One region of the Nocardia sp. CA-151230 genome, then DNA from elsewhere that is predicted to be linked to it. Evidence: riboswitches for the same ligand, from Rfam matches in the RefSeq annotation. Region 1 holds a riboswitch; each other region holds the start of a gene.

Region 1 (7,405 bases):
AGTGCCGCGTGCGGACCGGGGCCGATGCCGGCCAGTTCAACAACCCGGATGCCCGCGAGCGGGCCCTGCTTGGCGGTGGATGGAGTGCTCACGCCCTACCTCGGTTCGTCGTCGAATCCTGCGCACCGGCTCACACGCCGGTGTTGACGGTATGACAATAACGCGAAGTCTGCGCGGCCCTCAGCGGGTGGCCCGTTGCGCTAGCGATCGATGATCGGCAGCGGCAGGGTGTCCGGGGGCGGGGGTCCGGGGAGCTCGGAACGCGGCAGCCGCAGGGTGGGCGCTTCGCCCGCGGCCAGGCGCATGGTCGGGTTCGGGTCCTCGAACAGGCGTTCCTTGGCGGGCAGCCCGTAGAACGCGCGGGCATTGTCCTCGAGCACCCGGTGCAGATCGGAGCCCACGGCGTCGGCGAGCAGCGAGATATCGGCGTCGCGGAACGGCCGTCCGGCCCGGGTGCCCGGCAGGTCGGTGCCGAACATCAGGGCCTCGGGGTTGACGGTGTGGATCTTGCGCAGGGCCGAGCCCACATTCATCGCCACCCGCCCGAAGCCGGAGGCCTTCACCTTGGCCCCGCGGTCGACCAGGTTGAGCAGGTAGGGCAGGCAGTCGTCGGACATGCCCAGATGGTCGATGGACAGCTTGGGCAGCTTGGTGATGACCGGTTCCAGCGAACCCAGCATGGACCCGTCGATATAGAGCTCCACATGCCAGCCGGCCAGTTCGTAGGCCCGCAGCGCCAGCATGGTGAGCCCGACGATGTCGCCGCCCGCGCGCTTGAGGTTGAACCGGATGGCCCGCACCCCGGCCCGGTTCAGCTCGAGAATCTCGGCGTCGGTGGCGTCCACGTGCAGATTGGTGACACCGACCCAGCCCTCGCCGAGTTCGGCGAGGGCGGCCAGCAGATAGCTCTGATCGGTGCCCTGGAACGACCCGCTGACCACGGCGCCACCGTCGATATCGAAGCGGGACATGCGCTTCCGATAGGCGGCGATGGTGTACGGGTCGGGCAGGTAGCCCTCGTTCTCGACCAGCGGGAACCGCGGATCGAAGATGTGGAGATGGGCATCGAACACGTGATCAGCATGCCTCAGAACGGTGACATGTGTGGACAACCTTGTCCGGCAGGCGGATTGGCGCTGGTCAGGACACCTTGCCCGGAGCTGGTCAGGAGACCTTGCCGGGTTCGGAGGCGGCGAGCATCTCGTCCCGCTCGACGACCTTGACCCGCTCGCGGCCCTGCGGCTCGCCCAGGGCGCGCTCGTGCGCGTCGAGGCGGTACCAGCCGGCCCAGGTGGTGAACGGGATGCCCTTGCTCTCGAGGAACTCGGTCACGGCGTCGAGCTCGGGCCTGGGGGCCGGGGTGAAGTTCGCGGCGTCGTCGAGCAGGCAGGCGATGGTCTCGTTGGCGTCGCCCTTGGTGTGGCCGATGAGGCCGACCGGGCCGCGCTTGATCCAGCCGGTCACGTAGGTAGCGGGCATGTAGCGAGCCGCGCCGTCAGCGTCCTCGTCGACCAGCACGCGCCCGGCCTCGTTGGGCACGGTGCCGGCCTGGTCGTCGAAGGGCAGCAGCGGGATGTTCTGCGACAGGTAGCCGACCGCGCGGTACACGGCCTGGATGTCCCAGTCCTTGAATTCGCCGGTGCCCTTGCAGTTTCCGGTGCCGTCGAGCTGGGTGCGCTCGGTGCGCAGGCCCACGACCTTGCCGTCCGCGCCGAGGATCTCCGACGGGTTCTCGAAGAAGTGCAGGAACAGCTTGTGCGGGCGGTCGCCGACATCGCGGATGGCCCACTGCTCCAACGTATTGCAGATCATGTCGACCTGCTTGGAGTGGCGGCGCGCGGCCTCGGAGCCCTCGTCGTAGTCGATGTCCTCGGGGTCGACGATGACCTCGATGGTCGGCGAGTGGTCGAGTTCGCGCAGCTCGAGCGGGGTGAACTTGGCCTGGGCCGGGCCGCGGCGGCCGAAGACGTGGACCTCGAGGGCCTTGTTGTCCTGCAGGCCCTCGTAGACGTTCGGCGGGATCTCGGTGGGCAGCAGTTCGTCGCCGGTCTTGGCGAGCACGCGGGCCACGTCGAGGGCGACGTTGCCGACACCGAGGACGGCGACCTTCTCCGCGTCCAGCGGCCAGGTGCGCGGGACGTCCGGGTGGCCGTCGTACCAGGACACGAAGTCGGCGGCGCCGTAGGAGCCGTCGAGATCGATGCCCGGCACCTCGAGGGCGCGGTCGGCGTTGGCGCCGGTGGAGAAGATGACCGCGTCGTAGAACTCACGCAGGTCCTCGAGGGTGATGTCGACGCCGTAGTCGATATTGCCGAGCAGGCGGACCTGCGGCTTGTCGAGGACCTTGTGCAGGGCGGTGATGATGCCCTTGATGCGCGGATGGTCGGGCGCGACGCCGTAGCGGATGAGGCCGAAGGGCGCGGGCATGCGCTCGTAGAGGTCGATGCTCACCTCGGCATCGGACTTCATCAAGGCATCGGCGGCGTAAATACCGGCCGGGCCTGCGCCCACGATCGCAATGCGTAGCGGGCGGGTCGCTGCACTCTGTTCGGTCATTCTTCCGCGCACCCTTTGGGTCGAAACTAACTTGTCGTCAAAACTCAGCCGTCGTTCTTAGCTTAGGCTAAGTTGACGCCCTGGCTTCGGTGACCGCCGTTGGCCCCCGACGCTGCAGCGTTGCTGCGTAGTCTTGCTATTCCCGCGCCTGGGGCGGAAATTCTGCTGATTCTATCGATGGCGCACGAGGCCCTTCACGCGCAGGGCCGTGAACTGTGGGAATGTCGAGGCCCGAACCGTGGGAATGCCGTGGCGGGCGAACGGCGGCGACCAGGCATGATCTACCCATGAGCGACGCCGAGGAGACAGTCGGGGAGACATCGGTTCCGATCGATCAGAACGAGGCCCGGAGCATGTGGCCGTTCCTGGTCGCGGCGGGAGTCATCGCGGTCGTGATCCTGGGCATCGTGATCGCGACGCTGGTCTCGCCGGTTGAGAAGAATGTCACAGATTCCGATCGGCTCTCGGTGGCCGCGGGCAACTTCATCAAGTCCCGTAGCGAGACCGGCAAGTACGATCCGGCCCTGTCCTGCAAGGGATTCGACGAGAACGCCTCGCCGCTGAAGAGCGCGGTCGCGGCCGGGGGGACCATCACGTTCGACAAGCTGGCCGACCCGGCCGTCGACGGTGAGAAGGCCACGGCGCAGGTCACTTTCACTGTTGCCGGCGCCCAATCCACCTCGATCTGGCACTTCACCCGGGAGAATTCCCGCTGGTTGGTCTGCAATTCGTGACAACGGCCGAAGTCGCGGCCGGGGTTTGACAGTGGGCCCATTTTTTCGGCAGTCTCAACCCAGGTCATGAGTACCAGCGTCAAGCCCCGGCTGGCTGGTCGGCAACCCTCCTCCGCGGTGGGGTGCTCCGGGTGACGACCTGGCCTCGCATCGGACAGCGGTGCGGCAAGTGCGGATTCACAGGAGGTACAAGTGAGCTACGCGGGTGACATCACGCCGAAGCAGGCGTGGGAACTGTTGCGCGACAACCCCGATGCGGTGCTGGTGGATGTGCGCACCGAAGCCGAGTGGCGGTTCGTCGGGGTGCCCGACACCAGCGGTATCGGCCGACCCACCGCGCTGATCGAGTGGGTGGACGTCTCCGGCACGCCCAATACCCGTTTCACCGACCAGCTGAAGCAGGCGCTCGGCGATCGCGGCCACGACTCGGCCGCGCCGGTCATCTTCATCTGTCGCTCCGGTCAGCGCTCCATCGGCGCGGCCACCGCCGCCACCACCCTGGGCATCGCCCCGTCCTTCAATGTGGTCGATGGCTTCGAGGGTGCGCTCGACGGTCAGGGGCATCGCGGCGGCACCGGCTGGCGCGCCGACGGCCTGCCCTGGCGTCAGTCATGAGTTTCGTGTCCGACCGGATCGCAGGGAGGCAGTCATGATCACCGGTGGTTCCTTCGACAAACCGCTTCCCGAGGGCGTCGGCCCGGCCACGCAGGCCGTGCGCGGCGGCATCCGGCGCTCCGGGTTCGACGAGACCTCCGAGGCGCTGTTCCTCAATTCGGGTTTCGTCTACGAGAGCGCCGAGGCGGCCGAGGCGTCCTTCACCGGCGATATCGAGCACTTCGTCTACTCCCGCTACGGCAACCCCACGGTCGCCATGTTCGAGGAGCGGCTGCGCCTGATCGACGGCGCGGAGGCCTGTTTCGCGACCGCCTCCGGCATGTCCGCGGTGTTCACCGCGCTGGGTGCGCTGCTCTCGGCGGGTGACCGCCTGGTGGCGGCGCGCAGCCTGTTCGGCTCCTGCTTCGTGGTGGCCAACGAGATCCTGCCGCGCTGGGGCGTGGAGACCGTCTTCGTGGACGGCGAGGATCTGGACCAGTGGGAGCAGGCGCTGTCGGTGCCGACCCAGGCGGTCTTCTTCGAGACCCCCTCCAATCCCATGCAGACCCTCACCGATGTGCGCGCGGTCTCCGATCTCGCGCACGCGGCGGGCGCGAAGGTGGTGCTGGACAACGTCTTCGCCACCCCGCTGCTGCAGCGCGGCTTCGACCTGGGCGCGGACATCACCGTGTACTCGGGCACCAAGCACATCGACGGACAGGGCCGGGTGCTCGGCGGCGCGATCCTCGGACCGCGGGACTACATCGACGGCCCGGTCAAGAACCTGATGCGCCACACCGGTCCGGCGATGAGCCCCTTCAATGCGTGGACGCTGCTCAAGGGCCTGGAGACCATGCCGCTGCGTCTGCGCCAGTCGGTGGACTCCGCGCTGAAGATCGCCGGGTTCCTGGAGACCCATCCCGCGGTGGCGTGGGTGAAGTACCCGTTCCTGTCCTCGCACCCGCAGTACGAGCTGGCGAAGCGTCAGATGTCCGGCGGCGGCACGGTGATCACCTTCGAGCTGAAGGCCGCGGAGAACGAGGCCAAGAAGCGGGCTTTCGAGGTGCTCAACCGCCTGCGCATCGTCGACATCTCCAACAACCTCGGCGATGCGAAGACGCTGATCACGCATCCGGCCACCACCACCCACCGGGCGATGGGCCCGGAAGGCCGTGCGGCCGTGGGGATTACCGATGGCGTGCTGCGCATCTCCATCGGGCTCGAGGATGTGGAGGACCTGCTCAATGACCTGGACCAGGCGCTGAGCTGATCCGGCGAGTATTCGACCGGGCCGGAACCCATTGGGTTCCGGCCCTTTTCGTGCTCAGGGGGTCGAGGGGTCCGGGAACAGCCCCTGAGAGTCATCCAGCGTTGATTGACAGCATGCTGTCAAATATGACAGCATGCTGTCATGATGAAGACAGTCCACATGGCCGTGTACGACACCTTCTCGGACTGGGAGGTCGGGCATGCGACCGCACACATCAATCGCGAACTCTGGCACCGCGAGCCGGGAACCTGGCAGGTGAAGACGGTCGCCCTCGGCGCCGAGCCGATCACCTCGATGGGCGGCATGCGGGTCCTGCCCGATCTGATTCTCGATGATCTGAAGCCCGCCGACAGCGCCATGCTGATCCTGCCGGGACTCGAAAACGAGCAGCATCCCGAGACACCGGCGGCCTTCGCGCGCAAGGCCCGGGAGTTTCTGGCGGCCGGGGTTCCGGTGGCGGCGATCTGCGGCGCGACCTTCGGGCTGGCGCAGGAGGGCCTGCTGGACGGTCGGCGGCACACCAGCAATGACGCGGGATACCTTGCCTACAGCGGATATTCGGGTGGCGAGCACTATGTTCGGGCGCCCGCGGTCACCGACGGTGACCTGATCACCGCGACCGGCACCCGGCCGGTCGATTTCGCCCGCGAGATCTTCGCGCGCCTGGGTATCTACGAGCCGCACGTGCTGGAGTCCTGGTACCAGCTGTACGGAAACAATGATCCCGCAGGCTTCTACGCGTTGTTCGAGTACGAGCAGCAGCGCGCGGCGGCCGCGCAATGACCCGCACCGCCCAGCAGCTGTTCGGGGCCGCGGCCGTCACATCGTTCAAGCTGAACGGCCAATTCCTCTCGATCGCGGAGGAATTGGCCAAGCCGTCCGGGATCACGGTCGCGTGGTGGCAGGTGCTCGGCGCGATTCTGCACGAACCGCTCCCGGTGGCCGGTATCGCCCGCGAAATGGGTATCACCCGCCAGAGTGTGCAGCGCATCGCGGATGTGCTGGCGGACAAGGGATTCGTGGAATACCGCCCCAATCCGGCGCACCGGCGCGCGAAGCTGGTGGCCATCACCGAGGCGGGTCACGACGCGGTGCGGCGGATCGACCCGCAGCACGCGGCCATGGCGAAACGGCTTGTCGCGCACCTGGGTATCGAGCAGCTCGCCCACATCGTGGACGCGCTGACGACCCTGTCGGCCGCCCTCGACGCACTCGAGGGCGACGCGACGGGCGCGGCCTGACTACAGCGCGAACGGGTCCTTGGTCTTGCCGACCAGGGCGGCCACCGAGGGCAGGATGGTGGTCGGGCGGTACGGGAACTGCTCGACCAGGGCCGGGGTGGAGATACCGGTGGTGACCAGGATGGTCCGCATGCCCGCCTCCAGGCCCGCGATGACGTCGGTGTCCATCCGGTCGCCGATCATGACGGTGGACTGCGAGTGCGCGCCGAGGCGGCGCAGCGCCGAGCGCATCATGAGCGAGTTGGGCTTGCCCACGTAGTACGGCTGCTTGCCGGTGGCCTGGGTGATGAGGGCCGCGACCGAGCCGGTGGCCGGGAGGATGCCCTCGCGCGAGGGTCCGGTGGCGTCCGGGTTGGTGGCGATGAAGCGCGCGCCCCCCGCAATGAGCCGGATGGCGCGGGTGATCGCTTCGAAAGAGTAGGTGCGGGTTTCGCCGAGGACCACGTAGTCCGGGTCGGAATCGGTGAGGACGTAACCGATTTCGTGCAGCGCGGTGGTGAGGCCGGATTCGCCGACCACGTAGGCGGTGCCCTCGGGCCGCTGGTCCTTGAGGAAGGTCGCGGTGGCCAGCGCGGAGGTCCAGATCGATTCCGCCGGAATGTCGAGGCCGGTGTGCGCGAGCCTGGCCTGCAGGTCGCGCGCGGTGTAGATCGAATTGTTGGTGAGCACCAGGAACGGAATGTCGTTGTCGCGCAGTTCGGCGAGGAACTGATCGGCCCCGGGCACCATGTGATTCTCGTGCACGAGGACGCCGTCCATGTCGGTCAGATAGGAGAGGATCGGTTCAGCGCTCGAGTTGGTCACGCGCACATTCTCCGCTATCCCGGGACCGAACGCTCATATATTCCTGCTCTAGTCGACCGTCTGACCGGTTTCATCCTCGGAATACCGTCCGCCGACCCGGGGTTCGATCCCTTGGGTGTGACCCCTGCCGCACCACGTTTCACCGCTGACCTATCGTGCGAGGTAAGACCGTTCGCGATGCCCGGTGTCGCGGCGGTCGTGCGGGA
Region 2 (7,405 bases), 620 kb from region 1:
GCGTAGGTGAACGGGCCGCTGCCGATATTGGCGCCCAGGCAGCGGTCCTCCGCGGACTTCGCGACGGTGGCGTCGGACTGGATGCCCAGCTGCGGTGTCGAAGTCGCCTGCAGGAACTGGGCGTTCGGTGCGGTGAAATCCACCCGGACCGTGTGCGGATCCACCACCGTGCTGCCGGTGTATCCGACCAGATAGCTCGCGCCCAGCTGCGCTTTCACCCCACCGAGCGCGACGATGGAATCGAAGTTCTTGCGCACCGAGTCCGCGGTGAGCGGGGTGCCGTCGCTGAAGGTAATGCCGTCCTTCAGGTGGAACGTGAACGACTTGGCGTCCGGGGAAACCGTCCAGCTGTCGGCCAGCCACGGCTTCAGCGCACCGGTTTCCGGGTCCTGATCGACCAGTGAGTCGACAATCTGCCGGGTAACGTAGATGGTCTGATTCGTCCCGGACTGCGCGGGATCCGAGCAGGTCGGGGCCGACGACAGACCGTAGCGCAGGGTGCCGCCGGACTGCGGCGGGCCCGACGGCTCGCCGTTGCCGCCGGCGGTACCGCCGCCACCGCACGCGGTCAGCGCGAGGGTGGCGGCCAGCGCGCCCGCGAGCGCCAGGGGACGGGTCGCGCGGGCGGCGAGGGGGTGATTCATGCGGGGTCTCCGGACGGGTAGCGATCGCCGCCCAGCGGGCGGCTCGGAATGCGGTGGCGCAGTTCGGATGCGACCTCGGCCTGGAACAGCTCGAGGCTCTCGCGATGCTGGGCCTCGGTGCGGCCGTCGGCGTCGGCGCTCAGGTGGATCACCTCGTGGCCGAACCGCTCGTGGTAGCGGCTCATCTTGTCCAGCACCTGTTCCGGGCTGCCGATGAGCGCCGAGGAGCGTTCGGCGAAATCCTCCACCGTTTCGAAGACGATGGGCACGCCGAATTTCCGGGCCACGGCCTGACGGGCCTCGAAGACCGGGCGATACAGGTCCACCGCCTGCTGCGAGGTCCGGGTCACCAGAAAGCCCGCCGTACCCGCGCCCACCAGCGCCTCGGCCGGATCGTGCCCATAGGCCGCCCAGCGTTCCCGGTAGTGGTCCACCAGTTCGGCATACGGCTCGATCGGATAGGTGACATTGGCCGAGAACAGCGGATCCCCGTGGAGCGCCGCGTAATCCGCGGATTCCCGGCTGGTCGCGCTGCCGTGCCAGATGCGCAGGCGCGGCTGCAGCGGCCGGGGCAGCGCCTTGGCCTCGGTCAGCGCCGGCCGGAAGCGGCCGGACCAGGAGACACTGTCGCTGTCCCACAGCTTGCGGAACAGCTCGTAGCCCTCGCGATTGCGATCCCACTGGTCGTCGGTGGTGACGTGGAACAGCTTGGCCTGCGCCGCGCCATTGCCTTTGCCGATGATCAGTTCCAGGCGCCCGTCGGAAAGGTTGTCCAGGGTGGAGTAGTCCTCGAACGCGCGCACCGGATCCAGCAGGCTCAGCGTGGTGACACCGGTGAACAGGGCAAGGCGCGAGGTGACCGCGGCGATATGGCTCAGCACCACCGGCGGCGCGGCGGAGATGAACGGATCCTCGTGCCGCTCCCCCACCGCGAAGCCGTCGTAGCCGAGGTCCTCGGCCAGCCGGGCGCTGTCGACCACGCGGCGCAACCGCTGGCGGGGCGTCTCGGCAGTGCCCGTCACCGGATCGGGGGTGTGCGTGATCAGGGTCAGGAGCAGGAATTTCATGCCGGGACCGCCTCGGTGTCGCCGGAGCGCTCGCCGGCGACGACGTACTTCTCGAACGGGTGCACGTGCCCGACCTCCTTCACGATGTCGCGCGGCAGCGCGGTGTAGCCCGCGGCCGTGTACAGCGCGACGGCCTCCGGCTGACGCGGACCGGTGGTCAGGTAGATGCGCCGGTAACCGCGCCGGGCGATCTCGGCCTCCAGCTGCTCCAGCACGAACCGGCCCAGCCCCCGGCGGCGGTGCGCGCTCGATGTCCAGATCCGTTTCAGCTCCGCGGTTTCCGCGTCGAAGCGCTGGAAGGCGCCGCCCGCCACCGGTTCGCCGTCCTCCACCACGATCAGCAGATCGCCGTGCGGCGGCGCGAAATGGCCGGCCGAATAGCCGGTCAGATCCGCGTGCACCTCACCCGGGGTACGGCCGTAGCGGCTGCTGTATTCGATGGCCAGCTCCGCCAGCAGCGGCGCGGCCAGCGGATCGTGCTGTGCGACGTGGAATACGGTGCGCGACACGCTCATCCCTTCTTCTTGGGTAGTCCGGGCGGATTGATCCGCGACTGCTGCACGGCCTCGTTACCGAGGCCCCAGCGGTCGAGGACCTGTTTGTAGGTCCCGTGGTCGATGGCGTACTGGATGGCCTGCCGCACGGGGCCGATCAGCCCGTTGTCCTTGCGGGTGAGTGCCGCGATCTCGGCCTGCAGTGCGTCTCCCGCGCCGGACCAGGTGGTGAGCACCTTGTTGCCGGTCGTCGCGGAGTGATACTGCGCCGCCGGGTTGGGACCCACGTAGCCGTCGATCCGGCCGGAGGACAGCGCCAGGTAGTAATCCGAGGGCTGCTGGTAGTAGGCGAGTTCCAGCCTGGGCAGGCCCTCGGCCACGTTCTGGTCGTTCCAGGCCACCAGCAACTGCTCCTGATTGGTACCGGAGGTGACGCCGATCTTCTTGCCCGCCAGTGACTTCGGGTCCTGATAGGTCCAGGTCGAATCCTTGGGCACCTCCAGGGCGATATCGTCCTTGCGGTAGGTGGCGAAGTCGTACTTCTCCTTGCGTTCCTCGGTGACCGTGACATTGCTGACGAACAGGTCGACCTCGCCGGAGTCGATCTTCACGAAGTTCTGTGCCCAGTCCGCGTTCCGGCGCTCCACCTTCAGGCCGAGAATGTCGGCGATCAGCGTGGCGACATCCACCTCGGAGCCGATGACGGTGCGATCGTCGGTGGCATAGAAGCCCAGCGGCGGCGTCGCGCCGACAGTGCCGGTGACCACCAGCGTGCCGCGGTCGCGAATGGTCTGCGGGACCTGTGCGGCAATCGAATCCACCTTGTCGGCGTGAATGCGCCCCTTCTGCTCCGGTGACAGGTCATAGGTCAGGCCGTTCACACTGCGCGTGTCGCTGGTGCCGCCATCACCCTTGCCACAGCCGCCCACCAGCAGACTCAGCAGGGTGACGGCGATCAGGGTTCGGGTCCGTCTGCGGCGGCTCGCCAGGGACATGGGCTTTTCCTTACCTAGTGGGAACACGTCAGAGGACGTGCGCGAGAAAGGCTTTGGTGCGCGGGTGCGACGGGTTGTCCAGCACCTGCGCGGGCGGACCCTGCTCGACGATGCGGCCGGCGTCCATCAGCACCACGGTGTCGGCGACCTCGCGGGCGAACCCGACCTCGTGGGTGACGATCACCAGGGTCGAACCGCCGCGCGCCAGATCCTCGAGGACATCGAGAACTTCACCGACCAGCTCCGGATCCAGCGCGGAGGTGGGCTCGTCGAACAACACCACCTCCGGCCGCAGAGCCAGCGCCCGCGCGATGGCCACGCGCTGCTGCTGCCCACCCGACAGCCGGCTCGGATACTCGTCCGCCTTGTCCGCCAGGCCGACCCGCGCCAGCAGTTCCAGCGCCTCGGCGTTCACCTCGGCCCTGGAGCGCCGCTGGGCGGCCACGGGCGCGAGCGCCACATTCTCCCGAACCGTCAGGTGCGGAAAGAGATTGAAGTTCTGGAACACGAATCCGATGCGCGCCCGCTGCTTCAGGATCTCGCGCTCGTGCAGCTCGTACAGCTTGCCGCCCTTGCGCCGATAGCCGACCAGCTCGCCGCCGACCCGGACGGTGCCACCGTCCACCTGCTCGAGGTGGTTGATGGTGCGCAGCAGCGTCGATTTGCCCGAACCCGACGGGCCCAGGATCACCGTCACCTCGCCGGGACGCACCGCCAAGTCGATGCCCGAGAGCACTTCATTGCGGCCGAAGGACTTTCGGATGCCACGCAATTCGATCGCGAACTCGGTCATCGCCGATCACCGGCCTTCGAACGACGGCCCTTAGAGAAGTGCCGCTCGATATAGAACTGAATGACGCTCAGCACGGTGGTCAGCAGGATGTACCAGACCGTGGCCACCATGAGCAGTGGCACCACCCGGCCATTTCGGCCGTAGATGACCTGCACCTGATAGAACAGTTCGGCAATCGCCATCGTCGACACGATCGAGGTGCCCTTGAAGAGGCTGATCACCTCATTGGCGGCATTCGGCAGAATTCCGCGCATCGCCTGGGGCGCAACGATCGTGAAGAACTGCCGCCGCCACGGCAGGCCCAGCGACCGGGCCGCCTCCCACTGGCCCTCATCCACCGAGATGATCCCGGCCCGGATGATCTCCGCCGAATACGCGGCCTGATGCAGCGCCAAACCGACGACGGCCGCCGTGAATCCGCTGATCACGCCATTGGTCTGGAACCGCGCGAACTCCGGCCCGAACGGAATGCCCAGCGACAGCGTCTTGTACAGGTAGGCCAGATTGAACCAGAAAAGCAACTGCACGATCAGCGGGATCGACCGGAAAGCCCAGACATAGGTCCACGCGATCGCCTGCAGCACCGGGTTCTTCGACAACCGGCCCACGGCCAGCCAGACACCGAGGAAGAATCCCAGCAGCGTGCCCCAGAAGGTCAGCTCCAGCGTCACCTTCAGCGCCGACAACACCGACTTCGCGGTGACATACTGCGCGAAGGTTCCCCAGTCCCAGCCCGGATTGGTGATCAGCCCGTGCGCGAACTGCGCGACCAGCACCAGCGCGATCACCGCGGTGACCCAGCGCCACGGGTGGCGGGCGCGGACGACGGGCAGATCCCCGCCGTGGTGTTCGGCTTCGGGCTCCGTCTGCGTGGGCGCCGCCAGCGTACTCATGGATTCGTCCTCCATCGGTCCCGGCGGAAGCACCCGCACCACGTGCGCGGGGGTTGCTGCGATGTCTGCGAGCCGGGTCTCTCGATCGCTCTGGATGGTGTAGACGACACTACGAATTCCGGCGGCGCATGTCGCCGGTCCCGATCAACGTGAATTCAATTGCATGACAGTCGTTTTCCGGAATTCCGGTGGAAACGGGGAAATCAGCCCGCGGCCTCGTCGCGATCGGGGGACGGGTCGTAGAGGGCGCGGAAGCCGCTGCGGTGGAAGACCAGCGGCTCGGAATCGGGGTGCGTGCCGAGCCGGTGCACCCGCAGCAGAACCACCGCGTGATCACCGGCCGGAACCTGTTCGTACACCGAGGTTTCCAGCCACGCCGTGGCCCCGGCGACGAAGGCCGCGTTCCCGTTCCCGGCGTGCAGGTCGACGTTGCGGAAGCGGTCTCCCCGCCGCGAGCTCAGCCCGCGCGCCGCCGGCTCCTGCTCGCTGCTGAGCAGGCTCAGGCCCAAACGGCTCGCCTGTTCCAGCCGCGGCCAGGTCTCCGACGAATACTGAATGCAGATCGACACCAGCGGCGGGTCCAGGGACACCGGCACGAAGGTGCTCGCCACCAGGCCGTACGGTGTCCCACCGATGCGTGCGCACACGGCCACCACCCCGCTGGGAAAGTGCGAAAAGGTCCGCCGCAGATCGGTCCCGTCGACCGGAGTGAGCGCGGCAGCCGCGCCGTGAATCGAGGTCAGCTCGCCCATCACCCCACTCCAGCACCGCTGTACACGCCGCGACAGGATTGCATTCACCTCGATTGCAAGTCGGCGGCCGTGGTCCCGCCGCGGGACAATGCGAAACCCCCGCCCGGCAGGCGCCGGACGGGGGTCGGGGATCCTCGCGATGGTTACTTCGGCGCCTCGATGTGCGGCTGGTTGATGGTGACGAAGTAGTTGTAGGCCGCGGCGATGGCGACCGGTGCGGTCACGAACAGCTGACCCGCCAGGGTGCCCAGGAAGCCGACAGTCGTAATGCCGACGACGCAACCGAGCAGCGGGCCCGCACCGAACAGGGTGGCCAGCGCACCGGTCACCGCGAGACCGAGGACCGCACCCGCGACACAGCCGATGGCCGCGCCACCGATACCGCCGACCAGGGTGCCGATGGTGGCACCGGTGGCGATGGTGTCCTTCATACGGTTCCAGGCGGCCTGCTCACGGTCGTAGTCCGACTTCCAGGGAGCCTGATCCTCGTAGGGCAGGTTGACATCCTTGGCCTGGTCGACCGGCTTGTAGACCGCGTGGTCCATATCGAACTGCGGGGTCAGAGTCGCGGTGTGGTCGGCGATGTCCGCCGCGATGGGGAACTCGAATTCATCCACCCGGAAGGACAGCGGCGTGCTCGCGACAACAGTGCCGTTGGCGGCCTTGATCTCGAAGTTGCCGTTCTCGACAACCATGGAACCTGCATCCGTGCGGATGACGGTATTGGTGTCGGAAGTCGTTGCGGCGTAGTCGATCACGCCATTGTCGGCGGCGGGGGCCGCGTTGACGGTGCCGGCGGTGACGCCCATGGCAGCGATGACCAACGCCGCGGTCGCGGCGAAATTCTCGAAGCGCATTTTCCTTTGTTTCCTCATCAGGCAGTCCGCAGATATGGACCGAATGATCGAAACGGGCCGACGCGAACGAGATATGTATCCGGGGTGCTGGCCCGGTGAACAGTTGAAATGGGAAACCCGCCCGGCCATACGGCCGAGCGGGCTGTCCCGATGAGGTATTTGCTGATGCCTATAGAGCCCCTCGCTCTGATAGAACCGCGCTCTTACTTGGCCGGAGCCGGAGCGGTGACGTGCGGCTGGTTGATGGTGGTGAAGTACTGGACCGCGGCGGCGATCGCGACCGGCGCGGTCACGAACAGCTGACCGGCCAGAGTGCCCAGGAAGCCGACGGTGGACGCACCGACAACGCAGCCGAGCAGCGGGCCCGCACCGAACAGGGTGGCCAGCGGACCGGTCACCGCGAGGCCGAGAGCCGCACCCGCGATGCAGCCCAGGGCCGCGCCGCCGAGGGCACCGACCGTAGTGCCGATGGTGGCACCCAGGGAGATGGTGTCCTTCATGCGGTTCCAGGCGGCCTGCTCACGGTCGTAGTCCGTCTTCCAGGGAGCCTGGTCCTCGTAGGGGAGGGCGACGTCCTTCGCGACCGGCTTGTAGACCGCGTGGTCCATGTCGTACTGCGGGGTCAGGGTCGCGGCGTGATCGGAGATCTCCGCGGCGATCGGGAACTCGAAGTCGTCGACCCGGAAGGTGAGCGGGGTACCGGCGACCACGGTGCCATTGGCGGCCTTGATCTTGAGGGTGTTGTCCTCGACCACCATGGAACCGGCATCCGTGCGGATGGTGGCGTTGGTGTCGGTGGCGGTGGCGGCGTAGTCGATGACGCCGTTGTCAGCGGCCGGAGCCGCGTTCACGGTGCCGGCGGTGACGCCCAGAGCGGCGACGACGAGCGCGGAAACCGCGCCGAATTTCT
Region 3 (7,405 bases), 1.5 Mb from region 1:
GTCGGACTGCACATCGCCGTCGTAGTTCTTGCAGGCCCAGACGTAGCCACCCTCCCACTTGAGCGCGGAGGCGACCATGTCGTCGATCAGGCGGTGCTCGTAGGTGAGACCGGCCGCGTCGAACTCTTCCTTGAACTCGGTCTCGTACACCTCCTGGAAGGTGTCCTTGAACATGCCGTCGTAGGCCTTGAGGATGGTGTTCTTGGTCGACATGTACACCGGGTAGTTCTGCTGCAGGCCGTAGTTCAGCGAGGCCCGCGCGAAGTCCCGGATCGAGTCCTTGAAGTTGTACATGCCCATGATCACGCCGCCGTCTTCCGGCATGCGGACGACCTCGTGCTGGATCGGCTCGGAGCCGTCCTCGGGCGTGAAGGTCAGGGTGACGGTGCCCGCCTGGTGCACCTTGAAATCGGTGGCGCGGTACTGGTCACCGAAGGCGTGGCGGCCGATGATGATCGGCTTGGTCCAGCCCGGGACCAGACGCGGCACATTGGAGATGATGATCGGCGCACGGAAGATGGTGCCGCCGAGGATGTTGCGGATGGTGCCGTTCGGCGACCGCCACATCTTCTTCAGACCGAACTCCGTGACGCGGGCCTCATCCGGGGTGATCGTCGCGCACTTCACACCCACGCCGTGCTTCTTGATGGCGTTGGCGGCGTCGATGGTCACCTGATCATCGGTCTTGTCGCGGTACTCGATGCCGAGGTCGTAATACTCGAGGTTCACATCGAGATACGGGTTGATCAGTTTGTCCTTGATGAACTGCCAGATGATCCGGGTCATCTCGTCGCCATCGAGTTCGACGACGGTCCCTTCAACCTTGATCTTGGACATGGATCTTCGTGTCCTCCTAGGAAGGTGGTGCTCCCATTGCACGGCCGGTGAGCACCGCTTGTAGCGGACCCCAGCTGTTCAACAGACAACGTATACGCATGGCGCTCGGCACGGGACCTGTGGTGCCAAGTCCACGTACGCTGTGGCGTCAAGCAAGACAAGCGTACTGCTGCTATCGATCTCACCGCTCGGGTGGCCCCCGCTGTGCGGGATTCAGTGCGGTTACCGATAAGTAGCTTTTCGCGTGACTTTACGCACTTTCCAGGATGCGAAAACCCGCGGCCCGCGGCAACCCCCAAACCCGCGGACCGCGGGATATATGTTGTCGCGACCCGCGGGTGAATAGTCGGCCGGTCAGACGCCCACGTGCACGTGCTCGGAACCTTCGAGCAGATTTTCCGGCTTGTCCCGCACCATGAACGCGATGATCGGAATGGTCACCAGGAAGAACCCCGCGCCGATCAGGAACGCGATGTCATAGGAATGAATCGCGGCCCGGGCCATCACGTGGTCGACGCCCGGATTGTTCTTCGCGAACCGCTCGGCCACCTGCACCGCGATCGTCGACAGCAGCGCGGTGCCGATCGCGCCGCCCACCTGCTGCGCGGCATTGAGCAGCGCGCTGGCGACACCGGAGTCACGCTCCTCGACCTGGTGCAGCGCCGTGGTCTGCATGGCCACGAACAGCCCGCCCATGCCGAGCGCGATAAGAATCACTGCCGGCAGCACGCCCCCGGCGTAGCTGTCCCCGAAGCTCAGCCGCGACAGGTACAGCAGCCCGGCCATGCCCAGCACCGAACCGGTGATCATGAGCGGCCGCGGCCCGATCCGCGGCAGCAGCCCGCTCGCGACGCCCGCGGAGACGACGATGCCGATCGGGAAGGGCAGGAACGCCACCCCCGCCTTCAGCGCCGACCAGCCCAGCGTGATCTGGAAGTAGTAGCTCATGTTGATGAACATGGCGAACATGGCGATCGGCAGCAGCAGCGCCACCAGGAACGAGCCGCCCCGGTTGATCTCCCCCGGAATACGCAGCGGCAGTAGCGGATTCGACGAGCGCCGCTCGATGGCGACGAAGGCGGCCAGCAGCGCGACGCCCGCGATCAGCAGGGCCAGGGTGGTGCTCGCGGTCCAGCCGTCGGAGGCCGCGCGGCTGAAGCCGTAGACCACCGAGACCAGGCCGAGCGTGGCGGTCACCGCGCCGGGCAGGTCATAGCCGCCGGTGCGCGGCGCGGGCACGTCCCGGACCACGAAGGCGAGTGCGCCCAGGAAGGCGATCAGCGCGATCGGGGCGTTGACCAGCAGGCACCAGCGCCAGTTGGCGTATTCGGTGAGCGCCCCGCCCACGATCAGGCCGATGGCCGCGCCACCCGCGGACACACCCGCGAAGACGCCGAAGGCGCGAGCACGCTCCCTGGCCTCGGTGAAGGTGACCGACACCAGTGACAGCGCGGCCGGCGCGAGCAGGGCGGCGAACGCGCCCTGCAGCCCGCGCCCGGCGAAGAGTTCCGCGCCGTTCTGCGCGAGCCCGGCCAGCGCCGACGCGCCGGCGAAGCCGACCAGGCCGATCAGGAACATGCGGCGGCGGCCCAGGTAGTCGGCGAGGCGGCCGCCGAGCAGCAGCAGGCCGCCGAAGATCAGCGTGTAGGCGGTGAGCACCCACTGCCGGTCGCCGTCGCTGATGCCCAGGTCACGCTGGGCGAAAGGCATGGAGATGGTGACGATGGTGGCGTCCAGCACCACCATCAGCTGGGCGATAGCGAGTACGCCCAGGGCCCACCAGCGCGCAGCTCCGCGCCGGTCGGCGCTTTGTGATCGGTCTTCGAGTGTTGTTGTCGCGGCGGTCATGTCGTCTCCTCACGGACGGTCGGGAACACCCTCGACAATCTTGACCCCTGAGGCCAATTGACGTCAAGAGAAATTTGTCGCACTGCGACAGTTGGCATAATGGGACACGAGAAGCGCTCGAACCCTTACCATGGAGGTATGTCGGAGTTGTCAACTCACCTCGGTGTGATCGCACGTCACCGGCCGGGCCTGCGTGAGCGGAAGAAGGAACAGACCCGGGCGCGGATCATCGACGTCGCCCTGCGGCTGTGCGACGACCAGGGCTTCGACGCCACCACCGTGGAACAGATCGCCGACGAGGCCGACGTCTCGCCGCGCACCGTGAACCGGTACTTCGACAGCAAGGAAGACATCGTCATCGCGCCCATCGCCGACTGGGCGCGGGCACACGCGGATGCGCTGCGCGAGCAGCCGAGCACCGGCAACGAGCTGAAAGCGCTGCTGGACAGCTTCCTGGCCATCGTGGACCGCGTGGTCGACCACGACGAACCGCTGCCCTTCCGCTGGTTCCAGCAAATGCAGCGCATCATCCGGTCCACCGCCGCGGTACGGGCGTGCAGCATGGCCGCCACCGAGAACAAGACCGAGCAGACCGCGCAGGTGCTGGCCGAACGCCTCGGCACCACCGTCGCAGATCTGCGAGTTCGGTTGCTGCTCGGCACCTTCCACGCCATCATGCGGGCCGGCACCGAATCGGACTTCGATTCCGGCTTCGCCGACGAGCGTCTGATCGCGTCACCGCGCCGCATGGCGGAGGCCGTGGTCGGCGCGTATCACGAATTCGTTCGCACCTGCGCGGAGCCCGCTGTGGCCAGCCCCACTTCCGAAACACCGGCGTCCGCCCGCTAGAATCGCGCGACAGGTCAAGAGCATCAGCGTTAAGGCCCCGGCTTGCTGATCGGCAACCCTCCAGCTGCGGTGGGGTGCTCCGGGTGCAGACCCGGCGTTCGAAGGCCGAACGCAAGCGCAACTAGGAGGTCTACCGAAATGTGTTGGTGTCGAAGCCCATTCGCCTCTCGATAACATCAAACTTCCGCCACTCGGCGACCTTGTTTTTGGAGCAGAACACATGAGTGACTCGACCGCGCCCGCGGCCGTCTCGGCTGACGGCAACCTGGATCCGGCCGGCTGGTCCTTCGAGACCAAGCAGATTCACGCCGGACAGGCTCCCGATCCGGCCACCGGAGCCCGCGCCCTGCCCATCTACCAGACCACCTCCTACGCCTTCCGCGACACCGATCACGCCGCCGCGCTGTTCGGGCTCGCCGAGCCGGGCAATATCTACACCCGCATCATGAACCCCACCCAGGACGCGGTGGAGCAGCGCATCGCCGCGCTCGAGGGCGGTGTGGCCGCGCTGCTGCTGGCCTCCGGTCAGGCCGCGGAGACCTACGCGATCCTGAATCTGGCGCAGGCCGGCGACCACATCGTGGCCAGCCCGCACCTGTACGGCGGCACCTACAACCTGCTGCACTACTCGCTGCCCAAGCTGGGCATCGAGGTCAGCTTCGTCGAGGATCCGGACGATCTCGAGCAGTGGCGCACGGCCGTGCGGCCCAACACCAAGGCGTTCTACGGGGAGACGGTCGCCAATCCGAGCAGCTCGGTGCTCGACATCCCGGGCATCGCCGAGGTCGCGCACGCGGCGGGCGTGCCGCTGATCGTGGACAACACCGTCGCCACGCCGTACCTGATCCAGCCGCTGCGACTGGGCGCGGACATCGTCGTGCACTCGGCCACCAAATACCTGGGCGGGCACGGCTCCGCGGTCGCGGGCGTGATCGTGGACGGCGGCAACTTCGACTGGACCGTGCGGGACGCGGCGGGTGAGTCCCGCTTCCCGGGTTTCACCACCCCGGATCCCAGCTACCACGGCGCCGTGTTCGCCGATCTCGGCGCGCCGGCCTACGCGCTCAAGGCGCGGGTACAGTTGCTGCGCGATCTGGGTGCGGCGGTGTCGCCGTTCAACGCCTTCCTCATCGCGCAGGGCATCGAGACGCTGAGCCTGCGCGTCGAGCGGCACGTGGCCAATGCCCAGGCCGTGGCCGAGTTCCTGGCCGAGCAGCCCGGCGTCGAGAAGGTCTACTACGCAGGACTGCCCAGCTCCCAGTGGTTCGAGCGGGGCAAACAGCTGGCACCCAAGGGCGTCGGCGCCATCGTCTCCTTCGAGCTGGCCGGTGGCGTGGACGCCGGCAAGAAGTTCGTGGAGGCGCTGGTGCTGCACAGCCACGTCGCTAACATCGGCGATGTGCGCTCGCTCGTCATCCACCCGGCCTCCACCACGCATTCCCAGCTGACTCCCGCCGAACAACTGGCGTCCGGTGTCACACCTGGTCTGGTCCGGTTGGCCGTGGGTATCGAGGGGATCGGCGACATCCTGGCGGATCTGCGCGCCGGACTGACGGCGGCGGCAAATTGACCGTGAACATCGAATCGAACACGGCCCGGCACGCGGCGGAGCTGCTGTTGCCGCCGCCCGACGGGACGCTCGGCAGCATTGCCATCGGGGATATCGAGCTCGAGACCGGAGCCGTCATTCCCGATGTCACGCTGGCTGTGCAGCGGTGGGGCGAACTATCGGCGAACGCGGACAACGTGGTGCTCGTGGAGCACGCGCTGACCGGTGATTCGCACGTGGTGGGCCCCGCCGACGTGCACCACGGCCAGGCCGGCTGGTGGGACGGCATCGTGGGTCCCGGCGCGCCGGTGGACACCCGCGAGTGGTGTGTCATCGCCACCAATGTGCTCGGCGGCTGTAAGGGCAGCACCGGGCCGTCGTCGCTGGCGGCGGACGGAAAACCCTGGGGCGCAAGGTTTCCCGAGATCTCCATCCGCGATCAGGTGGCCGCCGAGATCACGCTGTTCGACCTGCTCGGCATCGACCGCCTGGCCGCCGTGGTGGGCGGCTCCATGGGCGGCATGCGGGTGCTGGAATGGATGGTCGCCCGGCCCGAGCGGGTCGGGGCGGCCCTGGTGCTGGCGGTCGGCCCGCGCGGCACCGCCGACCAGATCGGCACCCAGACCACCCAGATCGCGGCCATCACGGCCGATCCGGACTGGCAGGGCGGCAACTACCACGGCACCGGGCGCGCCCCGATGACCGGCATGGGCATCGCCCGGCGCATCGCGCACCTGACCTATCGCACCGAGTTCGAGCTCGACCACCGCTTCGAGAACCATGCCCAGGGCGATGAGGACCCGTGGGCGGGTGGGCGTTACGCGGTGCAGAGCTATCTGGAGTACCAGGCCGACAAGCTGATCTCACGGTTCGACCCGGCCACCTATGTGCTGCTCACCGAGGCCATGAACCGCCACGACGTGGGCCGCGGCCGCGGCGGTATCGCGGCGGCGCTGGGGTCCACGCCGGTGCCGTGCGTGGTCGGCGGGGTGGACTCGGATCGGCTGTACCCGCTGCGCACCCTGCAGGAGCTGGCCGATCTGCTGCCGGGTTCCAAGGGGCTGGAGATCATCCGGTCCCGGGACGGCCACGACGGGTTCCTGACCGAGACCGAGGCGGTCGGCAAGCTCATGCTGGAGACGATGGACCTGGCCCGCACCCTGCGCGAGTCGGACCGCTGAAACAACGCTGCCCGTCCGCTGCATCTCCGCTGCCTCACCGGAGGCGCGTTACCTCGCGTATCGTGTCCGTTTCGCGCGAATTGCCGTGACGCGCTTCCGGTTTCGCGCACATGACACCTCCGTAACCGTCAGCCCGGAATACGTGTGCGCGAGGCTCGGCACCCGTAATGTATTCAGGCATGACCGCCGCATTCGATGACATGGATCTACGCGATCTCGTCGATCTGCTCTCCGAGGACGAGCAGCGTGAACTTCGCCCGGCCATACTCCGTGTCCTGCACAGACTCCCCGACCAGGAAGTGTTGCGCCGCGAGCTCGGCCGCCGCATGACCTCGGTCTAGCAATCCCCCAGCGCCGCGGGTTCGCGGCCACCATCCGATCGAACATTCAGTGCCGCGACTCCGGTCGCGGCCCCGACCTCGGCGCGGTCTAGGTGACGCCGAGGCTGCTGATGGTCGCGGCCAGCACGATGATCGCGCCGCCCAGCACCGTCAGCCAGGCGACGTCGAAACCCTTGCTACGCACCGCGAGCAGACCGGCCCGGTCGGTCGGCAGAATCAGCCGCAGTGCCGCGGCCAGCAGCGCCCCGCCGCCGAAGAAGAACGTGCCGCGCCGCCAGCGGTCCCAGGCCAGGAAGACCACGGCCACCACCAGCACCATCGCTACCAGCAGTATGGGCAGATTGTCCCGGACGAACTCCCCCGCACGACTGCTACGGCTCTCGGGTGCGGCATGGGCTGGACTCACCGCACGAGCTTATCCGGCCCTCTGCGATGCTGGAGCCCGTGTTCCATCTCGTGTTCTTCGAACCTCGCATCCCCCCGAATACCGGCAATGCCATTCGGCTGGCGGCCGGTACCGGCTGCGAACTGCACCTGATCGAACCGCTCGGCTTCGACCTGTCCGAGCCGAAACTGCGCCGGGCCGGGTTGGACTACCACGACCTGGCCGTCGTCACCGTGCACAAAAGTCTCGCCGCCGCGTGGGATGCCATTGGGCCCGAGCGAGTCTTCGCCTTCACCGCGACGGCCACCACCCACAGCACCGATGTCGCCTATCGCTCGGGCGATGTGCTGCTCTTCGGGCCCGAGCCGACCGGGTTGCCCGAGGAGGTGCTCGCCGATCCCCGCGTCACCGAGCA
Region 4 (7,405 bases), 100 kb from region 1:
GCACATTCGCCAGCGTGCGCAGAGGCCGTGTGGCGCGCAGAGTGGGCTGCAGGCCGACATCGACGTTCTCGCGGACTGTCATATTGCCGAACACGCGGCCGTTCTGGAAGGTCCGGGCGATGCCCGCCGCGGCGGCCGCCTCCGGGCGGCCCGGGCGAATCCTGCTGCCGTGCACCAGGACTGCTCCGTCATCCGGCTTCAGCACGCCGGAGATCAGATTGACCGTCGTCGACTTCCCGGACCCGTTGGGCCCGATGATCGAGACGAATTCACCCGGTGCGATGGAGAATTCGACCCCGTCCACGGCTCGTACGCCGCCGAAGGAGCGTCGCAGACCGGTGACCGTGAGCACGTCAGGCGTTGACCGGGACACGATTCCTCCTCACCAGAATTCCCTGTGGCCGGAACCGCACCACCAGCAGCAATACCAAGCCGTACAACACGATTCGCCACGACGGCGCCAGCCGCAGCAGCTCCGGCACTCCGATCAGCACCACCGCGCCCAGCACCGCGCCGTAGGGCGAGGCGGTGCCGCCCAGCACCAGGATGGTCACCACCAGCAGCGACATCGGCAGGTTGAAGACCGTCGGGTCGATGTACGAGTACTGGTGGGCCAGCAGCGCGCCGCCGATGCCGGAGAAGAATGCCGCCACCGCGAAGGCCAGCGCCTTGTAATCGCGCACCGGCACCCCGGCCGAGCGGGCGGCCACCTCGTCGGCCCCGATGGCCCGGATGGCGATCCCCAGCCGGGACCGCTGCACGCCGACGATGACCGCCAGCACGATGGCCAGCACCACCAGCTCCAGCCGGAAAATCTGGGTGTGCGTGGTGAATTCGTATCCGAACAGGCTGGGCGCGGGGATCCCGAAGATGCCGTAGCTGCCGCGGGTCACCGGCTCCCAGTTCCGGATGATCGCCACCGTCACGATGCCGATGCCCAGCGTCGCGATGGCCACGTAGTGCCCGCCCAGCCGCCACAGCGGCGCGGCCAGCACCGAGGAGGCCACGGCCGCGACGAGGCCCGCGGCCACGATGGCGGGCAGGAAGGCCCAGCCGTGCGACACCGTCAGCACCGCCGAGGTGTACGCGCCGATGGCGATGGGACCCGCCTGCCCGATGGCCAGCTGTCCCGCCGACCCGGCCACCAGCGTCATGGAGACCGCGATGATGGCGTAGGCCAGGATCTGGGTGCCCACCGAGATGCCGTAGTCGTCCGCGATCAGCGGAATCGCAATGCCCGCAACGGCGAACGCGATCAGGGCGTGCCACCAGCGCACCCGTAGTTCCCGTCCCGACCCGAGGAAGGTGCCGGTCATGGGCTCGGATTCGATGGCCGGCGGCCGGGCGAGCAGGCCGCCGGGCCGCAGCACCAGGAAGATCACCAGCAGACCGAAGGTGATCAGATCCCGGTAGCCGTCACCGAACCAGTAGATGCCGAACGCCTCCACCAGCCCGAGCACGAAACCGCCGATGACCGCGCCCGGAATCGACCCCAGCCCGCCGATGGTGGCGGCCACGAATCCGGTCATGCCGACGATGCCGCCGCTGGTCGGCGAGATATTGGAGTTGTAGAGGCCGACGAAGACACCCGCCAGCCCGCCCAGTCCGGAGGCGATGGCGAAGGCCAGCGACTGCACCCGGCCGACGCCGATGCCCATCTGCGCGGCGGCGTCCGGGTCCTGCGCGGTGGCGCGAATGGCCAGGCCGTGGCGGCTGTAGCGCAGGAAGGCCCACAGTCCCGCCATCACCGTGAGGGTGAGGGCGAACATGACCACATCGGAGGTGCCGAACCGCACCCCGCCGACCCGGAAGTTGTTGGTGGGCAAGACCTGTGGGAAGGGCCGGGTGTCGGGCCCGAACACCAGGGCGACCACGTTCTCGATGATCAGCCCGACCGCCACCGTCGCCAGCAGGGCGGCAATGGCCGGGGCCCGCCGCAGCGGCCGCACCGCCAGGATGTCGATCCCGACGCCGACCAAGGCCGTCGCCGCCACCACCACGATCAACGCGGCCCACCAGGGCACGCCGTGCTGGGCGATCAGCCACCAGCCCAGCACCGAACCGAACGCGAAGATCGAGCCGTGCGCGAAGTTGATGACATTGCTGACCCCGAAGATGAGGGTGATGCCCACGGCGATGAGCGCGTACGCATTGCCGTGCACCAGACCCGCAATGAGCGTGTCGAACATCTATTTGGCGCTTCCGACCGGCACGAATTTGCCGCTGCGCAGTTCCAGCTCGATCGGCTTCACGCCGCTGGGCCGCCGCGTCTGCTGGTCGAAGGCGAAGGTGCCCAGCCCGATTCCGTCGAAGTCCTTGATCTCGCGCAGGCCCTTCAGCACGCCCTCGCGGGTGGCGCCGCCGGTCTTGGCGGCCTTCACCAGCACGTTCAGCGCGTCGTAGGCGTAGACGTTGAAATCGCCCGGGTCCGTATCGAACTTGGCCCGGAACTTGGTGACGAAGCTCTGGATCTTCGGGCTCGGATCCGACGGCGTGAAGACGCCGTTCACGATGTCGCCCTCGGCCGCCGCACCCGCCAGACCGATGAACTGCGGGGTGTTCTGGCCGGCGAAGAGCTGCCCGGTGAACCCGACATCACGCAGCTGCTTGACCACCAGCGCACCGTCCGGGCCGTAACCGAGGTGTACGAAGGCGTCCGGGTTGGCGTCGCGGCCCTTGATCAGCACCGGCCGGAAGTCCTGCGAATCCGGCAGGATGGCCGAGGAGTAGGCGATCTCGATGCCCTTCTCCTTGGCGAACTGTTCGAAGAATTTGAAAGCCTGCTTGCCCCAGTCGGTTTCGAGGTAGACGACGGAGACCTTCTTCGCCTTGGACCGCACCCACTCGGCATTGCGTTCCATGTACACGTCCAGCGTGATGGACGGGCTCCACGAGTAGTCGCCGCCCTTGGTGAAATCCACCGAGGAGTTGGTGAACCCGTACTGCACCAGCTTGCCGCGGTTGTACACCGGCGAAGCCGCGATGGAGGCGGGCGAGGAGAAGTCGCCGAGCTCGGCGATGATCGACTTGTCGCCCACGAACTTGGTGGCGATCGGCACCGTCTGCTTCGGATCCGACTGCGAATCCTCCCATTTCAGCGCGACCTTCTTGCCGTCGATACCGCCCGCCGCATTGATCTCGTCCAGGGCCAGGTCGAAGCCCTGCTGCCAGAGCCGCCCGTACTCGGCCGACCCGCCCGTCTTCGGGCCCGACACTCCGAAGTACACGGTGTCCGACTTGCTGTCCGACGACTCGTTCCCGCACGCCGACAGCAGCCCCGCCACCGCGGTCGCCGCCGCCACACCCACCAAAACCCGGAATCCACGCGACCCGGACCAGTTCCTGCTCATTGCTACCTCTGCACTCGTGCACCGACACCGCGCCGGGGCATGGGGACTCGACCGCGACCGCCGAAGGCGTACGGTGCGGGAAAGAGAATCGCCCGCATGGAATTCGGGCGCTGGGCCTCAGCCGTTGGCCGGGCAGCATCCAGACATGGACCGTGCTCCTTCGACTAGCGCTTGCGGGGTCCGCGTGGACGCCGCCTGGTCGTCACCCGGGGCACCCCACCGCCGCGCGAGGGTTGCCGATCAGCGAGCCGGGGCTCGAACATGCTGATACTCGTGACCGTGGGCAGAACGGTAGCCGCGGCCACCCCGCGCTGACACCATTCGAATCACCCTGATGCCAACGACCCGACCGCACCGAGGAGAGGAAAGCCCTTGCCACCCCTGCAAATTGCCGTCTGCGGCCCCAGTACCTGTACCGACACCGAGTCCACGGCCGCGCGCGAGGTGGGCCGACTGCTGGCCGCGGCGGGTGCGACCGTGCTGTGCGGCGGCGGCTCGGGTGTGATGGCCGCCGTCGCCGAGGGCGCCTCCGGCGCAGGCGGACTCGTCCTCGGCATCCGCCCCGACACGGACCGTGACGCGGCCTGCCCCGGCCTGTCCGCGGCGATCTACACGAATCTGGGCGAGGCCCGCAATGCCATCCTGGTGGCATCGGCCGACGCGGTCATCGTCATCGGCGGCTCGTGGGGCACCCTGTCCGAGCTGGCATTGGCCAACCACCGCGGCATCCCCGTCGTATCACTGCACAGCTGGCAGGTACGCGACGCCGACGGCCACGCGGTCGACGCCTCGATCCCCGCCCTCGACCCCTCGCACGCCGTGGCGCTCGCCCTCGCCCCGCCGATCTATCCGTGAACGCCTGGACCGCGGTCGGCCGGTGCGCCGAGAACGGTTGCGAGTCAACCGGTTACGGGGCGAGGTGGGCGGCCAGCCAACCCGGGAACTCGGTCAGATCGCCGAGCACCACATCCGCGCCCGCGGCCGAGAGTTCCTCGGCCGCATAGGGCCCGGTGGTCACCGCCACCGACACCGCTTCGGCCACCTTGGCCGCCCGCACATCGCCGAGATGGTCCCCCACATAGATCGAGGCCCCACGCTCTCGCAGCACCTCGCCCTTCTCCTCCGCCCAGGCCCCGCCGACCAATTCGTCGACCGCCAGCCCGAGATGATCGAGATGCAATTGCGCGTGCGGCCCGTTCTTCGCCGTGATCACCAGCACCCGCCCACCGGCCCGATGCACCGCCGCCAGCGCGTCGACCACCCCCGGCAGATGCTCCGCCGCATGCACCGCCAGATCCGGATACAACTCCCGGTACATCGCGACGATCCCAGGCACCTCGTGCTCCGGAAACCACTGCGCCGCCTCGTGCGCCAGCGGCGGCCCGAGCCGCGACACCACCAACTCCGAATCGATCGCCACCCCGGTCCTGGCGGCCACCGCATCCCACACCGCCGCAATCCCCGGCCGCGAATCGATCAGCGTCATATCCAGGTCGAACCCGACCACCAGCCCACCGGCGACTGCACCCGAACGATCAACACGCACCCCCAGACCCTACGACCCGCCCCGCCCCACCCGACCACGGCCACCGTCGCACCCACTCAGGACCGTGCGGCTCGACACCCACCGGCCGCGCCGGCGCACCGGTGCAGCCCGGCCGCCGAGGAGGTCCGCACCACTCGCGCTCGCCCGGGCTGCGGCATTCATGGGATCCGGCAGGGCCGTGACGACCTGGGCCGCACGCTCGCCCGGGCGGAAATTCGCGGGCGTGTCCGTCGCGCCCCGAATTAGGCTCGGGCGCATGCCGAGTAATCAGGGAACGCTTTTCTGTGGGACGGAGCTGGCGGCGCGGATCGAGCGGGTCGAAGCGGAGCTCATCGCCAAGGGCAGTGCGGCAGCCGCGGACCGGGCGGGAGTCGATGCGGGGTTCGTACTACCGGTGGCGGGCGGGGTGGCATCCTTCGCCGAGGACGGGTCGCCGCTGAACAAGGTGGCCGGGCTCGGGTTCGCGGGGATACCCGAGGCGTCGGAACTCGACGAGATCGAGCGGTTGTTCGCGGCACGGAAGACGCCGGTGCAGGCCGAGATCTCGCAGCTCGGCGATCCGGGTGTCGGCGAACTCCTCACCGCGCGCGGGTATCTACTGGTGTCGTTCGAGAACGTGCTCGGGCTGGAGCTCGGCGGCGAGCGTGCTGCGGTGGTCGCCGATGGTGTCGATGTGAAGCCCAGCGGCGAGGACGAGTTCGACACCTGGCTCGAGGTGGTCGCGGAGGGTTTCGCGCATCCCGATACCCAGGGTGTGGCGTCGCACGAGGAATTTCCGGCCGATGTCATCGCCCGGGCCATGCGGGATCTCGCCGGGGCGGCGGGGGTGCGGCGGTATCTCGCCCGGCGTGACGGGCGGGTCGCGGGCGGGGCGAGCCTGCGCATGTCCCAGGGCGTCGCCCAACTGACCGGCGCGGCAACCGATCCCCCGCATCGGCGGCACGGTGTGCAGTCGTCGCTGCTGTCGGTGCGCCTCGCCGAGGCGACCGCGGCGGGCTGCGATATCGCGGTGGTGACCACCCAGCCCGGCTCGAAGTCCCAGCAGAACGTGCAACGGCTGGGCTTCGGGCTGCTCTACACACGGGCAATCCTGGTCAAGCCCTGATCGGACCGGTCACTCCCGGATCAACCCGGCAGCCGGTGTGCGGCAATCGGTTTCAGGTGTTCGCGCAGCAGGTCGCCATCGTCGCCGAAGAGCTGGGCGTCGGTATCGACGGCGGTCTGCACACCCTGGCTCACCAGTTCCCGTCCGGCGGAGGCCAGTTCGATGCGCAGGACGCGGGCGTCGGCCGGATCGGCGCGGCGGAGGAGCAGGCCGCGCTCCTCCAACCCCCGAATCACCTTGGACGCCATCATCCGATCCGAACCGGACATGTCGGCCACCTGCTGCTGGGTCGGCAGCTCGCCCTCCCGGCTCAGCCAGCCCGCCGAGGCCAGCAGGTTGAACTGGGTGGGGGTGAGGCCGAGCGGGCGTAGATTGCGCTCCAGCGTCGCCCGCCACTCCAGCGCGGCGTGGTGCAACCAGAAGCCCGGACTCATCAGCGGTCCCCGCGGCACGCCACGCGCCTGCCGCGAAGTTTCCGGCGTCCGCCCCGATGATGTTTCCGGGGCCCGCCCCGATGATTCAGCCACGCCGTAGCGCCTCCTGCTCCAGTGCCGCGAAGGTCAGCGGCATGTCCGCGCGCATGGCCTTCTCCCAGACGAGTTTGAACAAGGGCCCGAACAACCCGTGCACCTCGACATTCTCGGCCACCCGCACGGTGCCGTCGCCGAGGGCCTCGTAGGTGCGGTGGCCGCGCAGCTTCCCGAACGGGATGCCCGCCTCACTGGTCCACGACTGTCCCGGCTCCACGGCCACGATGGTGAACGGCCCCGCCGGCGCCCCCTTCGGCTTGACCCATCCGGTGGTCCCGGCCGCGAACTCGCCATCGATGCGGGACTTCTCCTCGTGCGGGTCCCACTCCGACCAGCGGGCCACATCGGTGGCGACCGCCCAGATCTTGTCGATGTCGCCGGTGATCACGGCCTCTTCGGTGAACGAGTACATCATGACTGCCATCTCCCCTCGGGAATTCTGTTGTTGCGACAACAGTAACCGTAGTCGCGACAACAATCAACCCCTTCGGTCGTTCGGCAGCCGCACCCGACAACGGGGCCCGATGACGGACGGCATCGACATGCCGCCGCCACCGGGCCCCGGTCACCCCCTACGAGGCGAGGGCGTAGCCCAGCGGGCGCGTGGTGAACGTGCCCCGGCCCTGTGTGCGACTGCGCAAACGGGTTGCGTAGCCGAACAATTCGGCCAGCGGCACCGTGGCCGTCACCACCACGACGCCGGGGCGGGCGACCGAACCGGTGACCCGGCCGCGCCGGGCGGCGAGGTCACCGAGCACCGCGCCGACATGGGCCTCCGGCACGGTCACTGTCAGCTCCACCAGCGGCTCGAGCACCGCCATGGTGCTGGCGCGCAGGGCTTCCCGCAGCCCCAGGCGGCCCGCGGTGCGGAACG

Evidence for each region. Region 1 has a riboswitch for S-adenosylmethionine ahead of ACQP1O_RS41080 (rhodanese-like domain-containing protein). Riboswitches for the same ligand answer to the same signal wherever they lie in the genome.
Region 2: linked by a shared signal. The riboswitch ahead of ACQP1O_RS01090 (amino acid ABC transporter permease) and the one ahead of ACQP1O_RS41080 (rhodanese-like domain-containing protein) in region 1 are both predicted to bind S-adenosylmethionine.
Region 3: linked by a shared signal. The riboswitch ahead of ACQP1O_RS04995 (bifunctional o-acetylhomoserine/o-acetylserine sulfhydrylase) and the one ahead of ACQP1O_RS41080 (rhodanese-like domain-containing protein) in region 1 are both predicted to bind S-adenosylmethionine.
Region 4: linked by a shared signal. The riboswitch ahead of ACQP1O_RS40620 (ABC transporter substrate-binding protein) and the one ahead of ACQP1O_RS41080 (rhodanese-like domain-containing protein) in region 1 are both predicted to bind S-adenosylmethionine.

The regions. Positions count from the first base shown of each region.
Region 1 covers NZ_CP192061.1:8,768,900-8,776,304, reverse strand. Annotated here, with positions in the region: gene ACQP1O_RS41100 (CaiB/BaiF CoA transferase family protein) at 1-92, opposite strand, end outside; gene ACQP1O_RS41095 (amidohydrolase family protein) at 201-1,073, opposite strand; gene ACQP1O_RS41090 (FAD-dependent oxidoreductase) at 1,165-2,556, opposite strand; gene ACQP1O_RS41085 (Rv0361 family membrane protein) at 2,844-3,290, shown strand; SAM riboswitch class IV at 3,353-3,468, shown strand; gene ACQP1O_RS41080 (rhodanese-like domain-containing protein) at 3,483-3,905, shown strand; gene ACQP1O_RS41075 (O-succinylhomoserine sulfhydrylase) at 3,940-5,154, shown strand; gene ACQP1O_RS41070 (type 1 glutamine amidotransferase family protein) at 5,296-5,937, shown strand; gene ACQP1O_RS41065 (MarR family winged helix-turn-helix transcriptional regulator) at 5,934-6,395, shown strand; gene ACQP1O_RS41060 (HAD-IIA family hydrolase) at 6,396-7,154, opposite strand.
Region 2 covers NZ_CP192061.1:244,940-252,344, reverse strand. Annotated here, with positions in the region: gene ACQP1O_RS01115 (ABC transporter substrate-binding protein) at 1-644, opposite strand, end outside; gene ACQP1O_RS01110 (LLM class flavin-dependent oxidoreductase) at 641-1,711, opposite strand; gene ACQP1O_RS01105 (GNAT family N-acetyltransferase) at 1,708-2,226, opposite strand; gene ACQP1O_RS01100 (ABC transporter substrate-binding protein) at 2,223-3,200, opposite strand; gene ACQP1O_RS01095 (amino acid ABC transporter ATP-binding protein) at 3,229-3,993, opposite strand; gene ACQP1O_RS01090 (amino acid ABC transporter permease) at 3,990-4,886, opposite strand; SAM riboswitch class I at 4,895-4,987, opposite strand; gene ACQP1O_RS01085 (flavin reductase family protein) at 5,090-5,638, opposite strand; gene ACQP1O_RS01080 (hypothetical protein) at 5,782-6,495, opposite strand; gene ACQP1O_RS01075 (hypothetical protein) at 6,699-7,405, opposite strand, start outside.
Region 3 covers NZ_CP192061.1:1,150,389-1,157,793, reverse strand. Annotated here, with positions in the region: gene ACQP1O_RS05010 (NADP-dependent isocitrate dehydrogenase) at 1-837, opposite strand, end outside; gene ACQP1O_RS05005 (MFS transporter) at 1,192-2,685, opposite strand; gene ACQP1O_RS05000 (TetR/AcrR family transcriptional regulator) at 2,824-3,534, shown strand; SAM riboswitch class IV at 3,547-3,658, shown strand; gene ACQP1O_RS04995 (bifunctional o-acetylhomoserine/o-acetylserine sulfhydrylase) at 3,755-5,104, shown strand; gene metX (homoserine O-acetyltransferase MetX) at 5,146-6,264, shown strand; gene ACQP1O_RS04985 (hypothetical protein) at 6,444-6,605, shown strand; gene ACQP1O_RS04980 (DUF3017 domain-containing protein) at 6,694-7,011, opposite strand; gene ACQP1O_RS04975 (tRNA (cytidine(34)-2'-O)-methyltransferase) at 7,050-7,405, shown strand, end outside.
Region 4 covers NZ_CP192061.1:8,666,265-8,673,669, forward strand. Annotated here, with positions in the region: gene ACQP1O_RS40610 (ABC transporter ATP-binding protein) at 1-373, opposite strand, end outside; gene ACQP1O_RS40615 (ABC transporter permease) at 354-2,189, opposite strand; gene ACQP1O_RS40620 (ABC transporter substrate-binding protein) at 2,190-3,350, opposite strand; SAM riboswitch class IV at 3,513-3,629, opposite strand; gene ACQP1O_RS40625 (LOG family protein) at 3,723-4,205, shown strand; gene ACQP1O_RS40630 (HAD family hydrolase) at 4,258-4,896, opposite strand; gene ACQP1O_RS40635 (GNAT family N-acetyltransferase) at 5,153-6,001, shown strand; gene ACQP1O_RS40640 (MarR family winged helix-turn-helix transcriptional regulator) at 6,022-6,435, opposite strand; gene ACQP1O_RS40645 (SRPBCC family protein) at 6,521-6,946, opposite strand; gene fusA (elongation factor G) at 7,104-7,405, opposite strand, start outside.